DNA from 2 places in the Modestobacter lapidis genome. Region 1 is predicted to be linked to the other one. Evidence: riboswitches for the same ligand, from Rfam matches in the RefSeq annotation. Region 1 holds a riboswitch; the other holds the start of a gene.
What was found. Region 1 has a riboswitch for thiamine pyrophosphate ahead of ACYVG5_RS10090 (purine-cytosine permease family protein). Riboswitches for the same ligand answer to the same signal wherever they lie in the genome.
Positions count from the first base shown of each region.

Region 2: another riboswitch for thiamine pyrophosphate. It lies ahead of thiE (thiamine phosphate synthase); the one in region 1 lies ahead of ACYVG5_RS10090 (purine-cytosine permease family protein).

Region 1 is NZ_BAAGVS010000007.1:16,375-19,611, forward strand. Features, by position in the region: gene thiE (thiamine phosphate synthase) at 1-388, opposite strand, end outside; gene ACYVG5_RS10090 (purine-cytosine permease family protein) at 385-1,719, opposite strand; TPP riboswitch at 1,709-1,820, opposite strand; gene ACYVG5_RS10095 (acetoacetate--CoA ligase) at 1,910-3,237, shown strand, end outside.
Region 2 is NZ_BAAGVS010000004.1:5,266-8,502, forward strand. Features, by position in the region: gene thiO (glycine oxidase ThiO) at 1-862, opposite strand, end outside; gene thiE (thiamine phosphate synthase) at 859-1,518, opposite strand; TPP riboswitch at 1,508-1,620, opposite strand; partial or broken gene ACYVG5_RS07025 (cobaltochelatase subunit CobN) at 1,698-1,906, shown strand; gene ACYVG5_RS07030 (cobaltochelatase subunit CobN) at 1,989-3,237, shown strand, end outside.

The DNA of each region.
Region 1 (3,237 bases):
GGCCGACCCCCAGGTAGTCCGCGCCCTGGGCGACCAGCGCCGCGGCGCGCTCCGGGTCACGGGCGGTGCCGCCCAGCAGGTGGCCGGGGCCGGCGACCCGGCGGGCGGCGTCCAGCGGCAGGTCCTCGGCGCCCAGGTGGGTGCCGTCGGCGCCCACCGCGAGCGCCACGTCGACGCGGTCGTTGACCAGGCAGGTGGCGCCGGCCGGCGCGCAGATCTCCACCACCCGGCGGGCGAAGTCGTGCAGCACCCGGTCGGTGCAGTCCTTGGCCCGGACCTGCACCACCGGCGCGCCCGCGGACACCGCCGCGGCGACGGCGTCCAGCGCCGCCCGGCCGCCGCGGGCGTCGGTCAGCACGTGCAGCGGGCCCAGCGCCCGGGCGCTCACCGGGCGGCCCGGGAACGGAGCGTGCCGGGCAGGGTCACGACGAGGGTGAGCAGGCCGGCGACGGCGAGGCTGACCAGCGACGCCGACCACCCGTTGGCCGGGTCGATGCCCAGGTCGGCCTGGCGCGCGGCCCACCACGCGGTCCAGCCGGCGCCCGGCCCGGCGAAGGAGGTGGGCAGCGTGAGCTGGTAGGCCACGAAGCCGGCTGCCCACGGCAGCAGCAGCAGCGGCCGGGCCGGCGCGGTGTCCGAGACGTTCCACGCGCCCCTCGGCAGCACGAAGTAGACCAGCACGAACACCGCGACCAGCGGCACGAACACCGCGCCGATGAGGAAGAGGAACGGCTCGTAGGCCGCGACGTCCAGCACCAGGGCCACTCCGGTGGCGACCGTGCCGACCCCCAGCGCGAGCACCCGGCGGTCCAGCCGGGCGACGAGGTTCTGCGCCGACACCGCCGTGGAGTAGACGTTGGCGAAGGCCTCGTCCACCTCCACCACCAGCAGCACCAGGACGGCGAGCAGCCCCAGCGGCACGGCCAGCAGGGCGTCGATGACGTCCAGCCCCGCGCGGCCGTAGGCGACCAGCGCAACCGCGCCGAGGGTGAACATCGCGACGGTGGCCAGGCCGTACCCGACCGTGGCCCCGGCGAAGGCGACCCGGCCGCTGCGCACGTGCCGGGTGTAGTCGGCCACCAGCGGGAACCAGGAGACCGGCAGGGCGATGACGACGTCGGCCGCCGTCCAGAACGACGTCGCGACCCCGTCGGTGACCGGCGGCAGCGGCTCGGCGAGCACCTGGACGAAGAGGTAGGCGACCGCGGCGAGCGCCAGCCACACGGCGTAGCGGGCCAGCAGCCGGACGACGCCCAGCGGCCGCAGCGCCATCAGCGTGGCCAGCACGCCGGCGCCGAGAACGAACGGCCAGCGCGGCGCGTCCAGCGCCCGGGAGGCCGCCTCGGCGATGATCACGATCTCGAACGTCGCCCAGCCGGTGCACTGCACCAGGTTCAACACGGTGGGCAGCGCCGAGCCGTGCCGGCCGAGCAGCCCGCGCAGCAGCACCATCCCCGGAACCCCCTCCCGGGCGCCGGCGGCCGCGCCCAGGCCCAGCAGCAGCGAGCCGATCACCGCGCCGACGGTGATCGCCGCGACCGTGACGCCCAGCGACCGGTCGGGCAGGACGACGAAGGTCGCCGCGACCGGGAGCAGCAGGCTGATCCCGAGGTTGCCCCACAGGCCCAGGGAATCGCGCAGGCCCAGGGTGCGCGCCGGCGCCTGGTCCAGGGTGATCGGCGCGTCGGCGCCGGTGGGTGCGGCTGTGCTGCTGCTCATGATCGCTCCCTACGCCGGCATTACCCGGACAGGTTCCAGCGGTCGGCGGCGCTGTCAGCCGCCCTCTCAGCCCGGTGACCCGAGCTCCCGCACACGTGCGTCGCCGACTCTAGGTCCTGGCCGGTCGACCGTGCACGGCGGCCCGCCGCCGACGCTCCCGCCCGCGCGCCGGCCGTGGCAGGGTGCCCCCGTGACCCCCGACACCTCTTCCGGGCCCGAGGTGCTGTGGCGGCCGACGCCGGAGTCGATCACCGCCAGCCGGCTCGGCCGGTTCGCCGCCTGGGTCGGCGGGCGCCGGGGCCTGGACCTCGGCAGCCCGCCCGACTACAACGCGGTCTGGCGCTGGTCGGTCGAGCACCTGGACCAGTTCTGGGCCGACCTCGCGACCTGGACCGACGTGCTCCCCGACGTCCCCGACGACCGGGTGCTGACCCGCCGCGGGATGCCCGGCGCCGCATGGTTCCCCGGCAGCACGCTGAACTACGCCGAGCAGGCGCTGCGGCACGCGACCGACGCCCGTCCCGCGCTGATCGCGGTGGCCGAGCGTTGCGCATCGAACAGCGGCGAGCCGGTGGAGATCGGCTGGGCCACGCTGCGCGGGCAGGTCGGCGCCTTCGCCGGCACGCTGCGCCGGCTGGGCGTGCAGCGCGGCGACCGGGTGGCCGGCTACCTGCCCAACGTGCCCGAGGCGGTGGTCGCCTTCCTCGGCGCCGCCTCGATCGGCGCCGTCTGGTCGTCGGTCGCGCCCGATTTCGGCACCCGCAGCGTGCTGGACCGCTTCGCCCAGATCGAGCCGGTGGTGCTGGTCGCCGTCGACGGCTACCGGTGGGGCGGCAGGCCGCACGACCGGCGGGACGTCGTCGCGGAGCTGCGGGCCGCGCTGCCCAGCGTGCGGACGACGATCGCCGTCCCGAGGCTGTTCCCGGAGGAGATCCCCGACGGCGCGCTGCCGTGGGCCCAGGCGGTCGCCGACAGCTGCGACCCGGAGTTCGAGCCGCTGCCCTTCGACCATCCGCTGTGGATCGTCTACTCCTCGGGCACCACCGGGCTGCCCAAGGGCATCGTGCACGGGCACGGCGGGATCGTGCTCGAGCAGCGCAAGCAGGCCGACCTGCATCTCGACGTCGGGCCCGGCGACCGCTTCTACTGGTACGCCTCCACCGCCTGGATCATGTGGAACATCGCCACCTCGGCGCTGCTGACCGGCGCCACCGTGGTCGTGTACGACGGCGCCCCGGCGTACCCGGCCGTGGACGCGCAGTTCGCCCTCGCCGCCCGTGTCGGCGTCACCTACCTGGGCACCAGCGCCGGCTACCTGTCCGCCTGCGAGAAGGCCGGGGTCCGGCCCGGCGACACCCACGACCTGTCGGTGCTGCGGGGCATCGGCTCCACCGGGTCGCCGCTGCCGGCCTCGACCTACCGCTGGGTGTACGACGCGGTCGCCCCGGACGTCCTGCTCGGCTCGCTGTCCGGGGGGACCGACGTCGCCACCGGGTTCATCGGCAGCTCGCCGCTGCT
Region 2 (3,237 bases), on a different contig from region 1:
GCAGGTCGTGCACGCCTCCGGCCGTGACCGTGGCGTCGAAGCCGCGGTCCTCGGTGGTGGCGCCGACGATCAAGCGGTTCCCGGCGTAGGGCACGAGGTAGACCCGCCGGCCGCGGACCAGGGCGCGCACCGTGCCATCGAGCAGCCCGGCCGCGCCGGCGAGCCGGAGGATCTGGCCCTTCACCGGCCGGACCGGCAGCGGCGGGACACCGGGCAGGGCCGCACTGTGTGCGCCGAGCGCGAGGACGACGGTGCCGGCGGGGACCGTGCCGCCGCCGGCCAGCTGCAATCCGGTCGCCCGGCCGCCGTCGACCAGGACGGCGTCGACCCGGCCGCTCACCAGCTGCACGCCTGCGGACGCCGCGGCGGCCAAAAGCGCCGTGTGCACCGCCCGTCCGTCCACCGAGTGGTCGCCGGTCACCAGCAGCCCGCCGCGCACCCGGGGGGTCAGCGACGGTTCGTGGCGGCGCGCGGCCCGTGGTGTCAGCCGCTCGGCGTTGAGCCCGAGTTCCTGCTGGAAGGCGTGCAGCGCGTCGAGCTCGCGCATGTCGTCGTCGTCGAAGCCCACTACGAGCGTGCCTGCGGTTCGTAGCCCCACCGGCAGGCCGCTGGCCTGCTCCAGTTCGGCGGCGAACGTCGGCCAGCGCGCGAGCGACGCCAGCCCCAGACGCAGCAGGGCGTCCTCGCCGTATCCGGCTTCGGTCACCGGTGCGAGCATGCCTGCGGCGGCCGCCGAGGCGCCGTTCCCGGGTGCGTCGTCGACCACGGTCACCGACAGGCCCCGCTGGGCGGCCCGCCAGGCCAGCGATAGCCCGATCAGCCCACCGCCGGCGACCACCACATCGGGAGTCGGGCCGGTCACCGGTTGCCTCCGGATGCGCCGGCCAGGGCCCGGAGGAGCTTCCGCGTGGCAGCTCCGGGGTCGGCCGCCGCGGCGATCGCCCCGACCACCGCCACCCCCGCGGCGCCGGCGGCGAGCAGCTCCGGCACCCGTTCGGCGGTGACCCCGCCGATGGCGACGACCGGCACGTCCACCGCCTCGGCCACCGCCCGGAGCCCGGCCGGGCCGAGTGCGGCCGGCAGGCCGGTCTTGGTGGTCGTCGGCCAGGCCGGTCCGACACCGAGGTAGTCCGCGCCCTCGGCCACGAGCTGCCGCGCACGCTCCGGCTCGCGTGCCGTGCCGCCGATGAGGTGGTCCGGCCCGGCGACCCGGCGGGCCGCCGCGACGGGCAGGTCGGTGGCGCCCAGGTGCGTGCCGGCGGCACCGACCGCAAGGGCGACGTCGACCCGGTCGTTCACCAGGCAGGTCACGCGTGCGGGCAGGCAGATCGCGACCACCGCCGCGGCGAAGTCGTAGAGCTCGCGGTCGGTGCACTCCTTCGCCCGCACCTGGACCACCGGCGCGCCGGCGGCCACGGCGGCGGCGACTGCCTCGAGCGCGCGCTGCCCGCCGCGGGCGTCGGTGAGCACGTGCAGTCCACCCAGTCGTCGGGCGGGGACGGTGCCGAACGTCGTCATGATCGCTCCCTACGCCGGCATTACCCGGTCAGGTTCCAGCGGTCGGCGGCACGTCAGCAGCCCTCTCAGCCCGGTGAGTCCCGAGCTCCCGCACATGGCCTCGGCCATGTGCCGCCACCATAACCACTCGCCGGGGGAATCAGGTTGCGATCCCCGAGTTCGACGGCCGTCTGATCAGCGTGCCGTTCTCCTTCAAGGAGACCGACGACGACGGGCTGACGCACTACGTCGCTGATCCCGAACGGGCCGCCCGCGTGGCCGGCACCGCGGTGGCGCACGCCCGGCTGCGGCACACGCCGCCCCCGAGCGGCGAATCGTCGTGATGCTGTCGGCCTATCCCACCAAGCACGCCCGCATCGGCAACGCCGTCGGTCTCGACACCCCCGCATCGGTCGTCCGGCTGCTCGCCGCGATGGCCGGCCAGGGCTACGACATCGGTCCTTTCGACGGCCCCGACGCCCTGCCCGGGTGTGGCCGACCTCGACGGCGACGCGCTGGTGCACGCCCTCATCGCCGCCGGCGGGCAGGACGCCGACTGGCTCACCCAGGAGCAGCTATCCGGCAACCCGGTGCGCATCCCGGCTGCCGCGTACCGCGCCTTTTTCGACACACTGCCCGCCGACCTGCGGGAGGCGATGGAGGAGCACTGGGGCCCCGCACCCGGCTCGCTGTTCGTGGACGGTGACGACATCGTCTTCGCCGCACTCCGGGCAGGCAACGTGGTGGTCATGGTGCAGCCGCCGCGCGGCTTCGGGGAGAACCCGATCGCGATCTACCACGACCCGGATCTGCCGCCGTCGCACCACTACCTGGCCGCGTACCGGTGGCTGCGGTCAGAGTTCGGGGCGCACGCCCTGGTGCACGTGGGCAAGCACGGCAACCTCGAGTGGCTGCCCGGGAAGAACGTGGGCATGTCCGCCTCCTGCGGGCCGGACGCCGCGCTGGGCGACCTGCCGTTGATCTACCCCTTCCTGGTCAACGACCCCGGCGAGGGGTCGCAGGCCAAACGCCGGGCGCACGCCACGCTGATTGACCACATGGTGCCGCCGATGGCCCGCGCCGAGACCTACGGCGACATCGCCCGGCTGGAGCAGCTGCTCGACGAGCACGCCAACGTCGCAGCCATGGATCCGGCCAAGCTGCCCGCCGTCCGAGCGCAGATCTGGACGCTGCTGCAGGCCGCGAAGCTCGATCACGACCTCGGCCTGAACGAGCGGCCCGAGGACGATCACTTCGACGAGATGATCCTGCACGTCGACGGCTGGCTCTGCGAGATCAAGGACTCGCAGATCCGCGACGGTCTGCACGTGCTCGGGTCCCCGCCGGCCGGGCAGAACCGCGTCGACCTGGTGCTCGCGATGCTCTGTGCCCGCCAGATCTGGGGCGGCGCGGTCGCGCTGCCCGGCCTGCGCGAGGCACTGGGACTGACCGAGGACGGCGCCGCCGGCCTGCACGCCACGGACGCCGTCGAGGCGCAGGCGGAGGCTCTCGTCGGGGCCATGGAGGCGCGCGGCTGGACGGCCGAGGCGGTCTATGAGGTCGTGCGCGAGGTGCTCGACCGGGACGACGACCAGGTTGCCGCCGTCCTCCGCTTCGCCGCCGACGAGGTGGTGCCGCGGCTGGCGCGCACCACCGACGAGCTCGACGCGACCCTGCATGCCCTCGAGGGCGGCTACGTGCCCGCCGGGCCGTCGGGCTCGCCGCTGCGCGGACTGATCA